One region of the Stappia sp. ICDLI1TA098 genome, then DNA from elsewhere that is predicted to be linked to it. Evidence: predicted binding sites of a transcription regulator. Region 1 holds the regulator's gene; each other region holds the start of a gene.
What was found. Region 1 encodes PhoB, which activates phosphate uptake and scavenging genes when phosphate is short. Its sites were predicted from a motif close to TGTCATNNANCTGTCAT; they were not measured.

Region 1 (5,073 bases):
ACTACCCGACGTCGGCCGTCTCCGGTTTCCTGGAGCCGAACTCGGCGATGCCCGCCCAGATCTACGAGTGGGCCAAGCGCGCCGATCCCGCCTTCTACGAGCGGGCATGGGGCGGCATCATCGTTCTGCTCGTTTTCCTCATGACCATGAACATCCTCGCGGTGATCCTGCGCCGCCGCTTCGAGCGCCGCTGGTAAGGACTGACACGCCATGAACCAAATGCCCAAAGCCGAGAAGGTTGCCGCCATGAACAACATGAAGATCCTGGCCAGGAAGGTGCAGGTCTACTATGGCGAGACGCATGCGATCAAAGACGTCGACCTGCAGATCGAGGACAAGACGGTCACCGCCTTCATCGGCCCGTCGGGTTGCGGCAAGTCGACCTTCCTACGCTGCCTCAACCGCATGAATGACACGATCGACAGCTGCCGCGTCGAAGGCGACATCGAGATCGATGGCGAGGATATCTACGATCCCAAGGTGGATCCGGTGCAGTTGCGCGCCAAGGTCGGCATGGTGTTCCAGAAGCCGAACCCGTTCCCCAAGTCGATCTTCGACAATGTCTCCTACGGACCGCGCATCCACGGTCTTGCCAGCAACAAGTCCGGGCTTGAGGAAATCGTCGCCTCGAGCCTGCAGAAGGCCGGCCTGTGGGAAGAGGTCAAGGACCGTCTCGACGAGCCGGGAACCGGCCTTTCCGGCGGTCAGCAGCAGCGCCTGTGTATTGCCCGCGCCATCGCGGTCAGTCCCGAGGTGATCCTGATGGACGAGCCCTGCTCGGCGCTGGATCCGATCGCGACCGCCAAGGTCGAGGAGCTGATCGACGATCTGCGCGCCAACTACACCATCGTGATTGTGACGCACTCCATGCAGCAGGCCGCGCGCGTCTCCCAGCGCACCGCCTTCTTCCATCTCGGCAATCTTGTCGAGGAGGGAGACACCAAGGAGATCTTCACCAACCCTGCGGACAAGCGGACGCAGGACTACATCACCGGACGCTTCGGCTGACGACAAGGCGGGTTGGTCCGTGCCCATGCACCCTGGAAAGGGTGCGGGCGCGGGCCTGCCCCGGCTTCCCGATCCCGTTACCGCCGTCGGCGGAGGAGATGAAGAATGACTAGCCATACCGTTACGTCTTTCGATGAAGAGCTGAAGTCCATTGCCGGGCGCGTCTCGGAGATGGGCGGCCTCACCGAGGCCATGCTCAATGAGGCGATCTCGGCGCTGATCCGCATGGACAAGGATCTCGCGCGCCGCGTCGTGCTCCAGGACAAGCGTGTCGACCAGCTGCAGTTCGAGGTCGAGGAGCAGGCGATCCTGGTCATCGCCCGCCGCCAGCCTGTCGCCCAGGACCTGCGCGATGTGATTTCCGCCATGCGCATCTCCAACGACCTGGAGCGCGTCGGCGATCTCGCCAAGAACGTGGCCAAGCGCGTCATCGCCATCGACGGGTCCTTCGATTCCAAGAAGTTCGCGCTTGGCGTGGAGCACATGACCGAGCTTGCCCAGCAGCAGCTCAAGGACGTGCTCGACGCCTATGCCAGCCGCGACACGGCCGAGGCCGAGGCAGTGCGCGAGCGCGACGATGCGGTCGACGCGCTTTACACCTCGATCTTCCGTGAACTGCTCACCTACATGATGGAGGATCCGCGCCAGATCTCGATCTGCGCGCATCTGCTCTTCTGCGCCAAGAACATCGAGCGCATCGGCGACCATGCGACCAACATCGCCGAAAACGTCATCTACATGACGACCGGCGTGCAGCCGATGGACGAGCGCCAGAAGCAGGACGAGACCGGCGTCGAGACCAACGTCTGACGCCTTCGAAACGGACAGGGTCCGGCGGCATAGCCGGGCCCTTGCGACTGACATACGAGGTTTCCGGGAATGCCGAAGGTTCTGATTGTCGAGGACGAGGAACCGCTTGCCATGCTTCTGAGGTACAATCTCGAAGCTGAGGGCTACACGGTCGAGACCTGCATGAGGGGCGACGAGGCCGATATCCGGCTGCGCGAAAACCAGCCCGACCTTCTCCTGCTCGACTGGATGTTGCCGGGTCTGTCCGGCATTGAATTGTGTCGTCGGCTGCGCTCGCGGGCCGAGACCGAGCGCCTGCCGGTGATCATGCTCACGGCGCGTGGCGAGGAGCAGGAGCGCATCCGCGGCCTGGCGACAGGTGCCGACGACTATGTGGTCAAGCCCTTCTCGATCCCCGAGCTCATGGCACGGGTGCGCGCCATGCTTCGGCGCGCAAAGCCGGAGGTCGTCTCCTCGTTGCTGCGCGCCGGCGATCTCGAACTCGACCGTGAAACGCACCGGGTGCGTCGCTCTGGCCGCGAGATCCATCTGGGGCCGACCGAGTTCCGCTTGCTGGAATTCCTGATGACTTCGCCCGGCCGTGTCTTCTCGCGCGAGCAGCTGCTCGACGGTGTATGGGGACATGACGTCTATGTGGACGAGCGCACCGTCGACGTTCACGTCGGTCGCCTTCGCAAGGCGATCAACCGGGGCAAGGCGCCGGACCCGATCCGCACCGTGCGCGGCGCAGGCTACGCCTTCAACGACCAGTTCGCCCAGGCGTCTTGAAACGGCCTTTCCCGGCGGGTCGGATCCGGACCCACCGCCAGGAAATGGAGCAACCAGCCGTCAACGAAAAAGGCCCGCGCGATGCGCGGGCCTTTTTTCTGTGGCACCCTGCTGTGGCGATATCAGCCGGTCGCGGCCGCCGTGTTGCGCTCGCGACGGCGGTCATTCGCCGGCTGGTAGGCCATGCGGCAGTGATACGGGCAATAGGGCACGCCCGGATTGGAATTGTTGCCGCAGAAATAGAAGTCATCCTTGGTCGGATCGCCGATCGGCCACTTGCAGGTGCGCTCGGTGAGCGTCAGGATGGTGGCGCGCTTGGCGATGGGGACCAGTTCCGCAACGGGCTTCTGCTGCGGTGCGGGGGCCGGGGAAGGAGCCATCTTCAGCGCCGTGGCGCCGATGGTCTGCGGTGCGCCGGCGTTGGTCTCGGGCGCTTGCGCCGTCTCGGCGCCGGCTGTGGGCTGCGTGGTCTTGCGCGATGGCTTGGCAGCGTTCGTCGGCGCCTTGGCACGGCCGGAGAGGCCCAGCCGGTGCACCTTGCCGATGACCGCGTTGCGCGTCACGCCGCCGAGCTCGGCGGCGATCTGACTCGCGCTCAAGCCTTCGAGCCAGAGCTTCTTGAGAAGGTCGACACGCTCGCTTGTCCAGGACATGCGTCTCACTCCGTCTTCGTCGTCCGTCCGGCATATGGTTAAAAAAACCTTGCCGGCACACCCTGATGGTGTCCCGCCTATTGCCGGATTTTGAGGCTATTCTGAGTCAAGCACACGAGATGTCGTGTCTCTGATGTCTGAAACCTACAATATGCCGCGTTTTTCGTGCAAGTCGTTGGCCCGATTCACTTGGGGATAGTCGATGTTTTCCCCAATTAAGGAGGTCTCGGGCGCGGGGCGTGCAAAAACGGGCGGATTGCTATTTCGTTGACTTTCGCTCGGCTGGGCGGTGTATAACGAAACCCTGTTGTCGTGCCGCCTTTCGGGGCGGCGCTATGCTTTTAAGGGGGGCAAATGCCCGCCTGTTTTCGTTGCCGCGTGAGCGCGTGGCGCGGGAGGGCATGGCGGCGGCGACGGGTTCATCCGATGACGGGCCATGAGGTGGGCGGCCAGGGAAAGGCGCGCCACCGGCAACAAGGAGCAAGACGGCTATGGTTGGCTCAACTCTCTACCCGACCTACAACCGCGCGAACCTGGAGTTCGAACGCGGCAATGGTGTCTGGCTGGAGACGACCGATGGCCGACGCTTTCTCGATTGCGGCTCCGGCATTGCGGTGAACTCGCTCGGCCACGGCCATCCGGCGCTTGTCGAGGCGCTGAAGACGCAGGCCGAGAAGCTTTGGCACGTGTCGAACGTCTACACGATCCCGGGCCAGGACACCTTTTCGCGCAAGCTGACCGAAGCGACCTTCGCCGATCGGGTGTTCTTCACCAATTCCGGCGCCGAGGCACTGGAATGCGCGATCAAGACGGCGCGGCGCTACTTCTATTCGAAGGGCGAGCCGGAGCGGGTCGACATCATCACCTTCGAGGGTGCCTTCCACGGCCGGACGCTGGCGACCATCGCCGCCGGCGGTCAGGCGAAGTACCTCGAGGGCTTCGGGCCCAAGGCTCCGGGCTTCGTGCAGGTTCCCTTCGGCGACCGCGAGGCGCTGCTGGCCGCGATCTCCGACACGACGGCCGGTCTCCTGATCGAGCCGATCCAGGGCGAGGGCGGCGTGCGGTCCGTGCCGACCGAGACGCTGCGCGACCTGCGCAAGATCTGCGACGACAACGGCATCCTGCTGCTGCTCGACGAGGTGCAGACCGGCGTCGGACGCACGGGCAAGCTCTTTGCCCATGAATGGGCCGGCATCACCCCGGACATCATGGCGATTGCCAAGGGCATCGGCGGCGGCTTTCCGGTTGGCGCCTGCCTTGCGACCGAGGAGGTTGCCTCCGGCATGCAGCCGGGCACCCACGGCACGACCTATGGCGGCAATCCGCTCGCCATGGCGGTCGGCAACGCTGTGCTCGACGTGGTGCTCGCCGATGGCTTCCTCGAGGACGTGCGCGACAAGGGCCTGCTTTTGACGCAGAAGCTCTCCGGCGTCATCGACCGGCATCCGGAGATTTTCGAGGATCTGCGCGGCAAGGGCCTGTTGCTCGGCCTCAAGTGCCGTGTCCCCAACGGAGCCTTGCTTGAGCGTTTCCGCGCAGAGGGCGTGCTTGCGATCGGCGCCGGCGACAACGTACTGCGCATCCTGCCGCCGCTGACGATCACCGCAGAGGAGATCGAGGAAGCCGTGGCGCGCATCGAGAAGGCAGCCATTGCCATGGAAGCAGAGCTGAAGCAGGGAGCTGCCGAATAATGACTGTCCAGCCCCGCCATTTTCTCGACCTCACCGAGGTCGGGGCAGACGAACTGCGCTCTATTCTCGACGGCAGCCGCCGCATCAAGGAAGCGCGCGGTCCGGTTCGCGTCAGCGGCACGGGGCCGCTGGCCGGCCGCGTG
Region 2 (5,073 bases), on a different contig from region 1:
GAGGCGCTCGGCACCCGCGAGATCGTGCTGCGCGACGTCAACTGGATCGGCGGTGGCCGGCTCGAGGACATTGTTCCCCGGGACGGTCTCGAGATCCACGCCAAGGTGCGCTCGACCCGTCCACCGCGTCCGGCCGTGCTGCGCTTGCGTGACGGACAGGCGGTGGTCGACCTCGTCGAGGGCGAGACCGGCGTCGCACCGGGCCAGGCCTGCGTGTTCTTCACCGACGACGGCGACGGCGCCCGGGTTCTCGGCGGCGGCTGGATCGACCGCACGATCCCCGTGGCCGGAACGCCTGCCCGCGAGACCGCGCGCAGCAAGACCGCGGCGGTGGCCCTCTGATGGAAACAGGGTTCTTTCCCGCAAGCCGGCTCCGCCGCTGGGTCGACCGCCGCCTGCGCCTGGCGCGCCTTGCGTTCTCGGCGCGCGGCCGCACCTCCTCTTCCAGCCAGACCCCGGTCGAAAGCGCCTATGCGCGGTGGGCTCCGGTCTACGACTGGGTGTTTACCGCCCCGCTCGTTCCCGGGCAGCGCGCCGCCGCCGCCGAGGCCAACCTGCATGAGGGCGAGCTGCTCGAGGTCGGCGTCGGCACCGGCCTGTCGCTGCCGTTCTACAGCCGCGCGCTGCGCATCACCGGCATCGACCTGTCGCGCCCGATGCTGCGTCGCGCCCGCGAACGCGTCTCCCGCAAGCGCCTCGACAATGTCGCTGGCCTGCGGGCGATGGACGCCACCGCGATGGAGTTCGCCGACGCCAGCTTCGACGTCGCCACGGTTATGTATGTGGTCTCGGTCGTTCCCGATCCGGCCGAGGTCATGGCCGAGGTCGAGCGTGTCGTGCGCCCAGGCGGAACGGTGATCATCGTCAACCATTTCGCATCGGAGCGCGGCGTCGTCGCCGCTGCCGAGCGCTTTCTCGCCCGCTTTGCCGAGAAGCTCGGCTGGGACCCGCTGTTCCCCCGCGAGAAGGTGCTTTCCAACACCTCGATGACGCTGGAGCACGAAAGCCGCCACGGGCCTCTCGGCCTCTTCACGATGATGGTGTTCAAGCGTCCGCAGTAACCCCGGCCGTTCCGCTGTCCCGGCGGAACGCGGGAGTGCAAGAAAACGCCAACCGCAAACGAAAGACGGCCCGGGATCGCTCCCGGGCCGTCTTTCGTTCATGTGCGAGGGCCCCGGCCCCACGGCCGGAACCCTCGAAGATCACATCTTGCCGGTGGAGAAGAACAGCGTCTCGCCGTTGCTGTCGTCGACGCCGTCGTTGTCGGTGACCGCGTAGCCCGTGCCGGCCGTGTCGATGGTGAAGCCCTCGATCTTGTCGACCACATAGCCGCCCGTCGACTTCAGATCGGGGATGAAATCGCGAACCTCTTCCTTGGCGACCATGGGCAGGTCGCCGCCGAGCGGCGCGGGAACCAGATCCGAAACCGCGACGCGATAGAGCTTCTTGATCTTGGCGTTGGCGCCGATCTGGTTGTCCCGCTCGATGATGTAGACATAATCGCCGAACAGCGAGATTTCCGAGAGGCCGACCCAGCCCTTTTCGGCCTTGTCGAGCGGATAGCGAACCGCGCCCCACTCCTTCGTCTTGGTGTTGTAGGCGACAAGCTTCACAGCATCCTTCGGATCGTCCTTCCAGGGACGCTGGATCGCCACCCACAGCGTATCGCCAATCAGCGTGACGCCCTCGGCGCCGAAGCGCGTCTCATGGACGATGAGCTCGGGCGGGAAGGAAAGCGCCTGGTTGATCGCGCCCTTGCTGTCCACATGGTAGAGCGCGTGCGGCACCTGCTTGTCGGAGCGGCCCTCGGAGGCGACCCAGAAGCCGCCCTTGCCGTCGACGACAATGCCTTCCAGATCGAGCAGCTGCGCCGGCGCGCCGTCGCGGGTGACCGGCAGCGCGTTGATGATCTCGGCCGGCTTCTTTGTCGCGTCGATGGTGAAGATCGTCGGCTGCATCCGGTAAAAGCTGTCGTTGACCGCATAAAGGCGTCCCGGCACCGACGCGTCGGCGGCAAGACCGGACAGCGCGCCGAAGCCGACCGGGCGTCCGTTGGCGTCCATGCTGGAGACGATCATCGGGTAGGTCGCCGGCCCCTCCCCGCGCTTGTAGATCGTCACATGAGAGCGAAGGCCGTTCTCCTCGACAAGATCCGCCTCATTCGAGACGGCGAGAAGATCGCGGCCCGGAATGGCGACCGCGCCTTCGGGCGCGACGGCGGTCGGCAGCAGCTGGACGAACTCCGGCTTGCCGCCCGTGTCCTTGTAGACGCCGACGATGGAGCTGCGCTCGGAGAGAACGAAGATGTAATTGGTGTCGCCGAAACGCTTGACCTCGAGCCCCTCTGGCTCGACGCCCTTGTTGCCCGAACGCTTCTCCGGATACTGGCCGGCCATGGCGATGCGATACTCGAAGTCGAGCCCGGAATCGTAGAGCACCTCACCGGTCTTGGAGAAGATGGTGAAGCCGCGAGAGCCGCCCTTGTAGTCGCCCTCGTTGGCGATGACGATGCGGTCGTCGTCAAGCCACTGCACCGCATCGGGCTCACGGGCCACGCCCTTCAGCGTGCCGTCGAAGGTCAGGGCGCCCTCTTCCGCGGTGTCGACATTGTCGAGATCGACCTTGCCGGCGGAAAAATGGCTGATCACCTTGCCGGTGTTGCCGTCGACGACGACGATGTGATTGTTCTCCTGCAGCGTGACGACGACCTCATTGCGGTCGTTGATGTCGACGAACTCCGGCTCTGGATCCTCGGGCGCGACCTCGGCGAGGCCGGTCATGTCGACGACGACCTTGCCCGCACAGTCGGGAACGCCGTCCTTCATCTTCAGAAGCACCAGGAAGCCGGCGGGCATCTGCGGCATCTCGCCGTCGTTCAGATCCTCGTCGCGCTCGTTCTCGATGGCAATCGCCAGGAGGTCTCCGGAGGGCGAAAGGCCGACCGAATCCGGCTGGCCTCCGAGGTCGCAGGTCGCCTCCACCGTCTTCGTGGCGATGTCGATGACCGCGAGCAGGCCCGACGGTTCGGTATAGCTTGCGGAGGTATTGACGCCGACCAGCGCCTTGCCGTGCGCCACCGTCACCGATGTCGGCTCGCCATCGATCCTCACGATCCCATGCGGCTTCGGATTGACCGGATCGGTGATGTCGATCATGCCGATCGCGCCCAGCGGGCTGTCGGAGTAGACGAGCATGTTGCCGTCGGCCGTGACCGAGATGATCTCCGCCGAGGTTTCCGTCTTCTGGTCGATGTCGGCCGGCAGGTTGGTGTTGACCGGAAAGCTCGCGATCCGATTGAAGAGCGGCTCAGCCCTGGCGGCGAGCGTCGAGCATAGGAGGGCAGCAGCGAGCGCGCCGAGCACCGAGAATTTCATGGGTGTTTCCCTCGAAGATGGCAGGCGGCACACGGGCCGATCCGGCAGTATTACGGGGTGGACATGACATCTGCTTGACAGCCGGGATGGGCTGCCAAACTTCTTTTACACCAAAGGCTTGCGGTAACGGCGGGCAAGATAGACGACGCCGCCGGACTGCAGGTTGCGATAGAGCAGCGAGCCCTTGGTGCCGGAAAACTCCTTAAGGAACCGCTGCATCAGCGTGCTCTTCTGGATGCGGCTCATCTTGCGCTCGTTGACCGCGTCGAGCGCGCTGACCACGCCCGGCGACAGGTTGGTCTCACTCTCCAGCACAAGGCCCGAGGCGCCGAGGTCCCGGTCCAGCCCCTCGACCATCGTTGCCGCGCGCATGTCGGCCCAGGTGAAGCAGCCGCCCGGCGCCAGCACCCGCGCCACTTCCCTGGCAAAGGCCGGCACATCGGCGTAGCAGTGGGAGGACTCGATGTTGACGACGATGTCGAAGCTCGCATCCGCGAAGGGCAGCGCCTCCGCATCGCCCACCTCGAAGGCAAGGTTCGCCGTGTCGTCGTTGAGCTGCCGCGCCCGCCGCACCGTCTCCGGCGAGTAGTCGAGGCCGGTCATCGCGGCCGGCGCCATGTAGCGGGCAATGTAGCGCGCCCCGCCGCCGCGGCCCGAGCCCACTTCCAGCACGCGCGCGCCCTCGACCGGGAGCCCGGCCATCGCCTGGTGGTAGAGGCCGATGAAGGCCCGCTCCGGCTCGTCCTCCGCCGTCAGGGCAAAGGCATCACCCGCCGGCATGTAGCCGTAGTTCATGAAACGCCAGTCGCTGTCGCGCCATGTCCTGGAGAGGATATTGTAGAGCCGCTTCCATGCCCATTTGCGGCTCTTCGGGAAGGCGCCGCGCTCGACCGCACGCAGGATGTATCCGAAGGCGCGGCTGGTCATCTGGCGGGGGTCTCCTTGGCCGGATCGCCGGCGGCGTATTCGTTGGCGAGCCAGGCCCGCCCCTTGCGGATCAGGTCGCTGTCGTCGACCTTGCGCGGATTGTAGCCCGGCATGTAGTAGCGCAGGAACGCCAGCAGGCTCAACCGCGTGTAGCCGGGCCACACCAGCAGCAGCCAGGCGAAGCGCGACCAGAAGCGGATGCCCGTGCGGATGCCGTCCGCCTGCGCGTGCAGGCGGACGTTGCGCAGGTAGATGCGGCAGAAGTGGAAGATGGTGACATTCATTGCCGAGACCCGCAGCCCGTAGCGCTTCCAGGCCGGCATGCCGGCCGCCGCGCGCTTGAAGACATCGAGCGCCACCGCCTTGTGTTCCAGCTCCTCCAGCGCATGCCACATCCACAGCCGTCGATAGGCCGGATTGGCATCGGCGAAAATGTCCTGGTGGCGCAGCGTCATGGTCGAGAAATTGGCCGTCAGGTGCTCAATGGCGCAGGTCACCGCCAGCCGGATCAGCGGCACTGACACGCTTCCGAGCACGGAGTTGACCGGCCGTTCCATCTCCTCGACATCGTAGCCGAGCCTTGCCATCGTCCGGTTGTAGTCTTCGTGCTCGCGGGTGTGGAACGCCTCCTGCACCGCGTAGCCGTTGATTTCCTCGATCAACTCCGGGTCGCCGAGCTTCGAAGCATAGTGCTTCAGCGAACGGATGAAGAAGCGCTCGCCCTCGGGCAGGAAGATCGAGAAACCGTCGACCATCGCCGTGCGCAGCGGAT
Region 3 (5,073 bases), on a different contig from region 1:
AAGGGCCGACGATGACGATCAGTTCGCCGTCGGCGATCTCTGCATCGACCCCGTGAATGACTTCCATCGGGCCATAGGACTTGCGGACTTTGGAAAAGGCGATTTGTGCCATGGCTCGTTATTTCTCGCTTTCCACGAGGCCCTTCACGAAGAGCCTCTGCATGAACACGACGACAGCGACCGGCGGCAGCATGGCGAGCAGCGTGGTCGCCATGATCACGGGCCAGTCCGCAATGTCGTCACCGGAGGGGAACATCTGCTTGATGCCCATGACGATGGTGTTCATCTCCGGCTTTGTGGTGATGAGGAGCGGCCAGAGGTATTGGTTCCAGCCATAAAGGAACATGATGACGAAGAGCGCCGCGATGTTCGTGCGCGACATCGGCACCAGGATGTCGACGAAAAAGCGGATGGGCCCTGCCCCGTCGACACGCGCCGCCTCGACCAGTTCGTCCGGTACGGTCATGAAGAACTGGCGGAACAGAAAGGTTGCCGTCGCCGAGGCGATGAGCGGCAGGATCAGTCCGCCATAGGTGTTCAGCATGCCGAACCCGGCCACGACCTCATAGGTCGGGACGATACGCACCTCGACCGGCAACATCAGCGTCAGGAAGATGAGCCAGAAGAACGCCATCCGGAACGGGAAGCGGAAATAGACGATCGCGTAGGCCGACAGGATCGAAATCGAGATCTTGCCGACGGTGATGCCGATCGCCATCACGAAGGAATTGAAGAGCATTGTCAGCACGGGCGCGTTCACGCCCTGCGTCAGCGCCTTTGCGTAGTTCTCGAAGAAATGCCCGCCCGGCAGCAACGGCATGGGCGGACGCGCGATTTCGGGCTGCGTCACCGTCGAGGCCACGAAGGCCAGATAGATCGGGAAGCAGATGAGGAGGATGCCGGCAATAAGCCCAATATGCGTGAGCCAGGTGCTGACACCGCGTTTCTCGACCATGCCGCTCATCAGTAGTGCACCTTGCGTTCGACATACCGGAACTGGACGATCGTCAGGATTCCGACCAGGAACAGCAGGATCACCGACTGCGCCGCCGACGACCCGAGATCCTGGCCGACGAAGCCGTCCGAATAGACCTTGTAGACAAGGATCGTCGTCGCCTGCTGCGGCCCGCCGGCAGTGATCGTGTGGATCACGCCAAAGGTCTCGAAGAAGGCGTAGACGACGTTGACGACGAGCAGGAAGAAGGTCGTCGGCGAAAGAAGCGGGAAGACGATGGTCCAGAACCGCCGCCAGAAACTCGCCCCGTCGATGGCCGCCGCCTCGATGACGCTCTTTGGGATCGCCTGAAGCCCGGCCAGGAAGAACAGGAAGTTGTAGCTGATCTGCCGCCAGGCCGAGGCGACCACCACAAGTCCCATCGCCTCGCCGTCGTTGAGGACGTGATTCCAGTCGTAGCCGATCGCGTTCAGATACCAGGCAACGAGGCCGACGTTCGGGTTGAACATGAACAGCCACAGCACGCCGGCGACGGCGGGGGCGATCGCATAGGGCCAGACCAGCAATGACTTGTAGAGCGTCGCCCCCTTGATGACGCGATCCGCCATCACCGCCAGCCAGAGCGCGGCTCCCATCGAAAGCAGCGTCACCAGCGTCGAGAAGATCACCGTCGTCTTGAAGGAGGCGAGATAATAGGGATCGCTCAGCAGGAACTCGAAGTTCCCGAAACCGACGAACTGGGTGCTGAGGCCGAAGGGGTCGGGAATGAACGCCGACTGATAGATGGCCTGCCCGGCCGGCCAGAAGAAGAAGACCAGCGTCACTGCGATCTGCGGCGCGAGCAGCAGGTAGGGCAGCAGCCGGTCGTTGAAGACGACGCGCTTTTGCATCGGCGGCTCACGATCAGGCGTTGAAACGGAAACGAGACAGGCAGGGCCGCCGGTTTACCCGACCTTCCTGCCTGCCACTGGCGCGGGCGCAATGCCCGCGCCGCTCATGTGCAAAAGGTCAGCGGTTGGCCTGCTCGAAGCGACGCAGCAGCTTGTTGCCACGCTCCACCGCGTTGTCGAGCGCTGCCTGCGCGTCCTTGTCGCCCGACCACACAGCCTCGAGCTCCTCGTCGATGATGCCGCGGATCTGGTCGAAGTTGCCGAGCCGGATGCCCTTGGAGTTCGGCGTCGGCGCCTTGCCCGTCATCTGGATGACGGCAACATCGGTGCCCGGGTTCTCCTTGTAGAAGCCGGCAGCCTTGGTCTGCTCGTAGGCAGCCATCGTGATCGGCAGGTAGCCGGTATCCTGATGCCACTTCGCCTGAATGTCGGCGGAGGACAGGAAGTTCAGGAACTGCGCGACACCCGGATACTCGGTCGCATCATGGCCGGACATGACCCACAGCGAGGCGCCGCCGATGATGGTGTTCTGCGGAGCGCCCTCGACGTTGTCCCAATAGGGAAGCGGGCGAATGTCAAAAGCGAACTCTGCTTCGGACTTCACACCGGCGTAACCGGCCGAGGATTCGGTGAACATGGCGCATTCGCCGGAGCGGAAGCGCGCGCCGCCCTCGTTGCGGCGACCGGAGTAGACAAACTGGCCGTTCTTGGCCCACTCACCCATCTTGCCGATATGCGCAACCTGCACCGGGCCGTTGAACTCGAGCTTGGCGTCGAAGCCGGCAAAGCCGTTCTCCTGCGAAGCGAAGGGTACATTGTGGTAGGCGGAGAGGTTCTCAAGCTGCACCCAGCTCTGCCACGCGGTGGTCAGCGGGCAGCTGGAGCCCGACGCCTTGAGCGCATCGAGCGCCTCCTCGACCTTGCCCCAGGTCGACAGGTCCATGTCCGGATCGAGACCGGCCGCCGACAGGGCGTCGCGGTTCACGTACAGAACCGGCGTGGAGGAGTTGTAGGGCAGCGAAAGCATCTGCCCATCGGTGTTCGTATAGTAGCCGGAAACCGCTGCGAGATAGGCGTCGGGATCGAAATCGCTCTTGGTCTCGGCCATCAGCTCATAGACAGGCTTGATCGCGCCCTTGGCCGACATCATCGTCGCGGTGCCGACCTCGAAGACCTGAAGAATGTGCGGCTGCTCCCCAGCGCGGAAGGCGGCGATGCCGGCGTTCAGCGTCTCGGAGTAATTGCCCTTGAAGGAGGGAACGACGACGTAGTCTTCCTGCGAGGCGTTGAACTTCTCGACCTGCTCGTTGAGCAGCTCGCCGAGGCGGCCGGTGAAAGCGTGCCAGAACTGGATCTCGGTCGCGGCAAGAGCGCTCGAAGCGCTGCCTGCGAGGAAGGTCGCGGCCGCGAGAGCCGCAAGAGTCTTGCGATATGCCATTGTTTTCTCCCTGAAACGGGTTGGTCCCGTTCTTTGGATGCCTCCTGCCGGATCCGGACGATCTGCCGGCAGATGGAAACATCCGCATTTCGTATCGTTTTCATATGAACGCGAAAATTCGCTCACATGAACCCTATATGACGATTTTTAGCCGGTTGTGTACAGGGGGAAATGCCATTCCCCGGATGCGCTTCCGCAGTACAAAGCCGAACCGTCAAATCGCCGCGAATGTGCGAGCCGGTCTTTGCGGCCTCGCCAGCTCGACGCCGCTCCCCATGGATACGGAAACACCGGCCGCCGCCGGCTTCCCGCACCGCGAAGGCGGCACCTGGCAGGCTAGGTAACGTTTTCATATGAATGCGAAATGTCGCTCACATGAACGTTCCGCGACAGTTGCGCCTCGGCTTGGCGCTCCCGTATTGCGATGCCCTGCCGAGCAGGCGAAGACGTCCGCCTCCTGAAGAGAAACTCTTTCACGCGGCAACAAACACCGACACCGGCGACGTTCCGCAAGCGGACAGTGCGGGCCCCGTCAAGCGGCGCGCGGAGTCAAGTGGATATGTCGGCTTTTCCCCCTTACCCAGCGCCTGACGACGCGTTCCGGATCGCCCCTTCCCTCGCCGCAGCGCCTCGGTTAGGACAGAGGAGATCAACGGGGAAGCGAGATGAAGGCAACGGCACCGGCGAACGATGTGAACGCCGCGACGATGCGCGTGTCGCCGCATAACGCGGAGGCGGAGCGCCAACTTCTCGGCGCGATCATCGTCAACAACGAGACCTACTACCGCGTGTCCGATTTCCTGGAGCCGGCGCATTTTTTCATCGCGCCGCACCGGGATGTCTACGAGAAGGCCGGGCAGTTGATCCGTGCCGGCAAGGTCGCCTCGCCGGTGACGCTGAAGACATTCTTTCCTCACGACGCGAAGATCGCCGACATTCCGGCCGCTCAATATGTGCTGCGCCTGGCCGCCGACGCCACCTCGATCATCAACGCGGAGGACTACGGCCGGGCAATCTATGACCTTGCGACCCGGCGGAACCTGATCCGCATTGGCGAGGACATGGTCAACATCGCCTATGACGCGCCGATCGACATGCCGCCGGGCGCGCAGATCGACGATGCCGAGCGGCGCCTGTTCGAGCTTGCCGAGAAAGGCCGCTCCGACGCGGGCTTCGTCTCGTTCGGCGACGCCCTGACGGCGACCATCGAGATGGCCGCGGCCGCCTACCAGCGCGAAGGCGCGCTCTCCGGACTTGCCACCGGCATGCGCGCGCTCGACGGGCTCATGGGCGGACTTCAGCATTCGGACCTGATCGTGCTCGCCGGCCGGCCTGCCATGGGCAAGACCTCGCTTGCAACCAACATCGCCTATAATGTCGCCGAAGCCTATATGGCGGAGGAACAGCCCGACGGCACGATCAAGACGATCAATGGCGGCATCGTCGGCTTTTTCTCGCTGGAAATGTCGGCCGAACAGCTGGCAACCCGTATCATTTCCGAGCAGACGGAGATTTCCTCCTCGAAGATCCGCCGCGGCGACATCCACGAGCATGACTTCGAAAAGCTGGTCGCCGCCTCGCAGACGATGCAAAGCGTGCCGCTTCACGTCGACCAGACGGGTGGTATCTCCATCGCCCAGCTTTCGGCCCGTGCCCGGCGACTGAAGCGACAGCGCGGCCTCGACCTGCTGATCGTCGACTATATCCAGCTTCTCAGCGGCTCATCCAAGAACTCGGGAAACCGCGTCCAGGAGATCACCGAGATCACCACGGGTCTCAAGGCGCTGGCC
Region 4 (5,073 bases), on a different contig from region 1:
GCAGAGATGGGGACGGTGGCCGGCGATGCAGGCGTTGACGGCGGTGCGGGCGAGCCGTTTACAGTCGCACGGGGGGCTGCGGCGCGGTGGGCGGTGGCAGATTTCACAGACGTCATCCCGGGCTTGACCCGGGACCCAATCCACTTTGCTGCGGGCGATGCGGCGGCTGGTCTGCCTGGGGCGTTCCGCAGGTTCCGGAGCCCGTACTGCGGGCGCTACGGGAACCAATAGGCCCCGGGTCAAGCCCGGGGTGACGGTGGTGCGGGGCGCGCGGTCGGCGATGCGATGGCCGGCGATGCGGGGGCAGCGATGAGGACGGTGGCCGGCGATGTGGCAACCGGCGATGCGGGCGAGCCGTGTGCGGGGGCGACGATGCGGGGGGCCGCGTCTGCTTCCACGCTCGCATCCGCGCCTGCGCACTCTCCCGCGTCCGCCACCACCCGCTCCGGCATGCCCGCAGTTGCGCCCGTGGGGTCTCGCCTGCCCGCCTCGGCGTCGGGGGCTGGTGCTAGACCAGCATCTTGCGCAGGCGCGAGGAGATCATGTCGATCACCGAGACGGTGACGACCATGACGATGATGATGGCGCTTGCTTCCTCGAAGCGGAAGCCCTTGAAGGCCTCGTTGAAGGTGAAGCCGATGCCGCCGGCGCCGACGATGCCGAGCACGGTGGCGGAGCGGACGTTGGTCTCGAAGCGGTAGAGCGAGAAGCTCGACCACAGCGGAATGACCTGCGGGATGACGCCGTAGAGGATCTCCTGCACGCGGGTGGCGCCCGTGGTGCGGATGCCCTCGACCGGACGCGCGTCGATTGCCTCCACCGCTTCCGAGAACAGCTTGGAGACGATGCCGAGATTGTGCACGAAAATGGCGAGCACACCGGGCAGCGGGCCGAGACCGACGACGGCGACGAAGAGCACGGCGAAGACCAGGTCGTTGATCGCCCGGCTTGCGTCCATCAGCCGGCGCATCGGGAAGACGACCCAGGCGGGAGCGATGTTGCTGGAGGCGAGAAGCGCCAGCGGCGCGCCGAAGATGATGGCGAGCACGGTCCCCCAGAGCGCGATCTGCACGGTCTCGACCATCTTGCGGATGTAGAGCGGCAGGCTCGTGAAGTCGGGATTGAGGAACTGGGCGATCATGCTGTCGAGAAAGGCGTTGCCCGTCAGCAGCCGCGTCCAGTTGTTCATCTCGGTCGGATAGTAGGAGAGGGCGAGCAGCAGAACGATCACCGACAGGATGGCGGTGCTGCGTGCGATGTTCGCCCATTGCGGGCGAAGCTGCGCGCGGATCGCGTCTGAAAGTTCGTCCTGCCTTGCGGCCGCATCGTTCCCGGCGGTCATGTCGTTCATTCTCTCATCCGTCCGTTCCTCAGCGCGGCGGGCCGCGAGTGGTCTCGCGGCCCGCCGGATCGATCAGGCGGGCGCGGCCGCGAGGGCCGCGCCCGGGACTGCGATCAGTAGCCGCCCTTGCCGACGACCTTGGCCTGCGCGGCGAGTTCGGCGAGCTGTGCGTCGGCGGCCTTGATGGCCTTCGCGTCGCCCGAGGCCTCGGCCTTCAGCTTGGCCTTGAAGGCCTCGATCTGGCGCACGTCGAGAAGCTGGGCGTTGGAGGAGGCGAGGAACGGGCCCCAGCCGTCGGAAAGCTTGGCGAGGTTCTCGCGCTCGCGCTTGACCTTCTCCATGTCGCCGAAGCGGCCGTACTGCATGAAGAAGTAGTAGATCTTCTCCTTGGCGGCCTTCGGCAGGTCGGCACGCCAGACCATCGGGTCGGACGGGATCAGCGGCGAACGCCAGATTTCCTTGATCTGGCCGGCGGCTTCCGGGTTCGACTTGGCAAGGCGGGCGTAGAGCGACTCGGTGTTGTTGGTGGCGACGTCGACCTGGCCGGCGGCGACGGCAAGCGCGTTGCCCTCATGGTTGGAGGCGGTGACGCGGGCGAAGCACTCTTCCGGCGTCTTGCCGTTCAGAGCCCAGACGTAATAGCCCGGGATCGCGTAGCCGGAGGTGGAGTTGGGATCGCCGTTGCCGAAGGTCAGCGTCTTGTCGCACTTCAGAACGTCGTCGAGCGAGTTCAGCGGGCTGTCCTTCTGGGTGATCAGAAGCGAGTAGTAGCCGCGCTCGCCGTCGTCCTTGATGGTCTGGGCGAAGACCTCGCCACCGGCCTTGTCGACCGCCTGGATGGCCGACTTGTTGCCGAACCACGCCACGTCCACCTGCTTGGCGCCCATGCCGGCGATGACACCTGCATAGTCTGAGGCGAAGAACGGCTTCACCTTGACGCCGAGCGAGGCGGCCATGTCGTCGAGGAAGGGCTTGAAGTTCTCTTCCAGGACCGAGGCGCTCTCGGTCGAGATGATGCCGAAGTTGATCACTTCCGGCAGCTTGCCGGCGTCTTCGGCGAAGGCCGGGCCGGAGGTCAGGGTCACGGCGAGCGTCGCGGCCGCGAGAACGTTCTTCATCATGGCAGGCTCCTGGTTGGGAAAGTGGCGGAAGAGGGCTTCAGGCCCTCATCGCCTCCGGGGCAGTCTCCCTGGAAACGACGGCCAGGGGCGCGTCGCCATGCCCGGGGGCCGGTGGTTCGGCCGGGGCGGGCATGTCTCGGTCCGACAGCACGTCGCTGTCGTAAAGGGCGGCGAGGGCGGCGCGGTCGACGTCGGCGGCGGGCCCGTCGAAGACGAGCTCGCCGTTCTTCAGCGCGACGATCCGCTTGCAGTGCCGAAAGGCATGGTCGATCTGGTGAAGCGAGACGACGACCGTGACGCCGTCCTCCCGGTTGATCCGCGACAGGGTCTCCATCACCGATTCCGCCGAGGCGGGGTCGAGCGAGGCGATGGGCTCGTCGGCGAGGATCAGTCGGGCTTCCTGGGTGAGTGTGCGGGCGATCGCGGCGCGCTGCTGCTGGCCGCCGGAAAGACGGGAGGCACGGCGGTGGGCAAAGGAGACGATCCCGACGCGCTCGAGCGCCTTGAGCGCGCGCAGCTTGTCGCCGTGGGCGAAGAGGCCGAGCGTGCCGCGCCAGGAGGCGGTCTTGCCGAGCCGTCCCGCCAGAACGTTCTTGAGAACACTGAGCCGGTTGACGAGGTTGAACTGCTGGAAGACGACGCCAACGTCGCGGCGGATCCGGCGCGCCTGTGCCGTGCGCCGGCCGTCGACCTGCACGTCGCTGCCGAACAGTGCGATGGTCCCGCCGGTGCCGCGGTCGACCGTCTCAAGCCCGCAGAGCAGGCGCAGCAGGGTCGATTTTCCCGATCCCGAGGCGCCGATCAGCGCCACCATCTCGCCTTCCTCGATGGAAAGCGAAACACGCTTGAGGACAGGTTTGTTGCGTTCGAACGCCTTGGAAACAGCGCGCGTCTCGATGGCTGGCATGAGCTGAAATCTCCTTGCCCCGTGGCGTAGGGCAGGAGTGTTTCAGCGACATGACAGCGCTCGGCTTTGCGTGCCGTAACGGCCTGTGAATTTTGTCAGGGGGCGTCAGGCGCGCGCGTCGACCGCCGAAGTCCGGCGGCCGAGGCGGCTCAATGCTCGAGCAGCGGGTTCAGCCGGGTGCCGGCGCGCACGAAAGGCATCGGGTCGAGCGGGCGGTCGTCGAGGCGCACCTCGTAGTGGAGATGCGGGCCGGTGGAGCGGCCGGTGGTGCCGACATAGCCGAGCGTGTCGTTCAGGGCGACCTCGTCGCCCTCCTTGACCGCGATGCGGCTCATGTGGGCGAAACGGGTGGTGACCCCACTGGGATGGGTGATCTCGACCGAGTTGCCGTAGCCGCCGTTGCGACCGGCGAAGGTGACCTTGCCGGGAGCGGGGGCGTGCACCGGCGTACCGGTGACGGCACGAAAGTCGATGCCGGTGTGCATCGCCATGCGCCCCAGGAAGGGGTCGAGGCGGGGCCCGTAGGAGGAGGTGATCGCGGCGCTGGGAACCGGCTTCTCGAGCGGAATGCCGCGGGCCGCGGTCTTGACGGTGGCGAGCGTTTCGAGAGCGGCCTCCGCGCGGGCGAGGCGGGTGTCGAAGTCGACGTCGCCCAGGGCGACGAACGGGCCGCCCATGCTGGCGGTTGCCTTTCCGGCGAGCTTCAGGCCGAGCTTGTCCGCCGCCTCGGTGATGGTGCGGGTGTTGCGTTCTGCCGTCGCTGCAATGACTTCCAGCGCCGCGTTGGTCTCGCCGTCCATGCGCTCCAGCGCGCTGCTGACGCCCTCGAGCAGTTCGGCGCGCTCGTCGGGTTTGCCGGCGGGCGTCTCGGGAGCGATGTCGCGCAGGCGCTTTGACGGCATGCCGGCGGCCTGGGCGGCGGCGGCGGCCGCGGCCCCGCCATAGTCACCCTGGCTGCCGCGCAGGCTGAGGACGGGCGAAATCTCGATGGGCTCGGGCGTGCCGCCGATGTTGGCGCGCGGATCGCGGATTGACGGCGCGTCGAGCGCTGCGGTCGAGAGCGACGGCTTGATGGCGTCGATGTCGGGCTTGGATGGCGGCAGGGGGCCACCGAGGGCGACACGGATGCCGCTTTGCGCGGCACGGGCCAGCACGCGGGCGACATGCTCCTGGCGGCTGCCCAGATCCTGCTGGCGGGTAACGACGTCCTCGAGCTGCTCGGCGATGCTGCGGCGCTCAAGCACGCGGCGGCTCGTCAACTGGTCGATGCGCGCACGCAGCGAGGAGATCCTGTCTTCGTAGGAAAGCTGCATCTCGGCCTGGCGTTCCGCCGAGGCCTGGATGATGTCGTCGCGCAGCACCAGATAGGCTGTCGCGCCGATGTAACCGAGGCCGAGGCAGATGCCGATGGCCGTGCCAAGTCCCGCGACCCAGGGAGAAATCGTGAAGCTGCGCACGTTGTCGCCGCGGGCAATGATCACCCGATGCGGCTCCTTGCGCTTGCCGAACTCCTGCTGGGAATAGCCCCCGTGTCCCGTCATTACTCTCCGGACCCGTCTTCTGGTTGCCGCGCACGAACGCTTCGCGACCTTCAGGGCGGAAGTTAAAAGCATTAAGGTTAACAAATGCTAATGATCGCAAAATGGGTCAGCCGATGAGGCGGACGAGGGGGCGGTAGAAGCCGGGAGTGAGGCCGGCCTCGG

Region 2: the regulator PhoB is predicted to act here: its motif matches at 3,438-3,454, upstream of ACSLUQ_RS00810 (esterase-like activity of phytase family protein).
Region 3: the regulator PhoB is predicted to act here: its motif matches at 3,410-3,426, upstream of ugpB (sn-glycerol-3-phosphate ABC transporter substrate-binding protein UgpB).
Region 4: the regulator PhoB is predicted to act here: its motif matches at 3,410-3,426, upstream of phnC (phosphonate ABC transporter ATP-binding protein).

Annotation. Positions count from the first base shown of each region.
Region 1 covers NZ_JBTZBT010000002.1:115,811-120,883, reverse strand. The annotation lists gene pstA (phosphate ABC transporter permease PstA) at 1-197, shown strand, start outside; gene pstB (phosphate ABC transporter ATP-binding protein PstB) at 211-1,008, shown strand; gene phoU (phosphate signaling complex protein PhoU) at 1,114-1,818, shown strand; gene phoB (phosphate regulon transcriptional regulator PhoB) at 1,888-2,586, shown strand; gene ACSLUQ_RS10865 (GcrA family cell cycle regulator) at 2,709-3,239, opposite strand; gene ACSLUQ_RS10860 (acetylornithine transaminase) at 3,731-4,930, shown strand; gene argF (ornithine carbamoyltransferase) at 4,930-5,073, shown strand, end outside.
Region 2 covers NZ_JBTZBT010000001.1:192,290-197,362, reverse strand. The annotation lists gene mnmA (tRNA 2-thiouridine(34) synthase MnmA) at 1-342, shown strand, start outside; gene ACSLUQ_RS00815 (class I SAM-dependent methyltransferase) at 342-1,061, shown strand; gene ACSLUQ_RS00810 (esterase-like activity of phytase family protein) at 1,203-3,374, opposite strand; gene ACSLUQ_RS00805 (class I SAM-dependent methyltransferase) at 3,480-4,301, opposite strand; gene ACSLUQ_RS00800 (metal-dependent hydrolase) at 4,298-5,073, opposite strand, start outside.
Region 3 covers NZ_JBTZBT010000001.1:1,214,245-1,219,317, reverse strand. The annotation lists gene ugpC (sn-glycerol-3-phosphate ABC transporter ATP-binding protein UgpC) at 1-112, opposite strand, end outside; gene ugpE (sn-glycerol-3-phosphate ABC transporter permease UgpE) at 119-955, opposite strand; gene ugpA (sn-glycerol-3-phosphate ABC transporter permease UgpA) at 964-1,845, opposite strand; gene ugpB (sn-glycerol-3-phosphate ABC transporter substrate-binding protein UgpB) at 1,964-3,283, opposite strand; gene ACSLUQ_RS05510 (replicative DNA helicase) at 3,949-5,073, shown strand, end outside.
Region 4 covers NZ_JBTZBT010000001.1:987,915-992,987, forward strand. The annotation lists gene phnE (phosphonate ABC transporter, permease protein PhnE) at 509-1,351, opposite strand; gene phnD (phosphonate ABC transporter substrate-binding protein) at 1,456-2,463, opposite strand; gene phnC (phosphonate ABC transporter ATP-binding protein) at 2,501-3,370, opposite strand; gene ACSLUQ_RS04535 (M23 family metallopeptidase) at 3,520-4,911, opposite strand; gene ACSLUQ_RS04540 (ferritin-like domain-containing protein) at 5,018-5,073, opposite strand, start outside.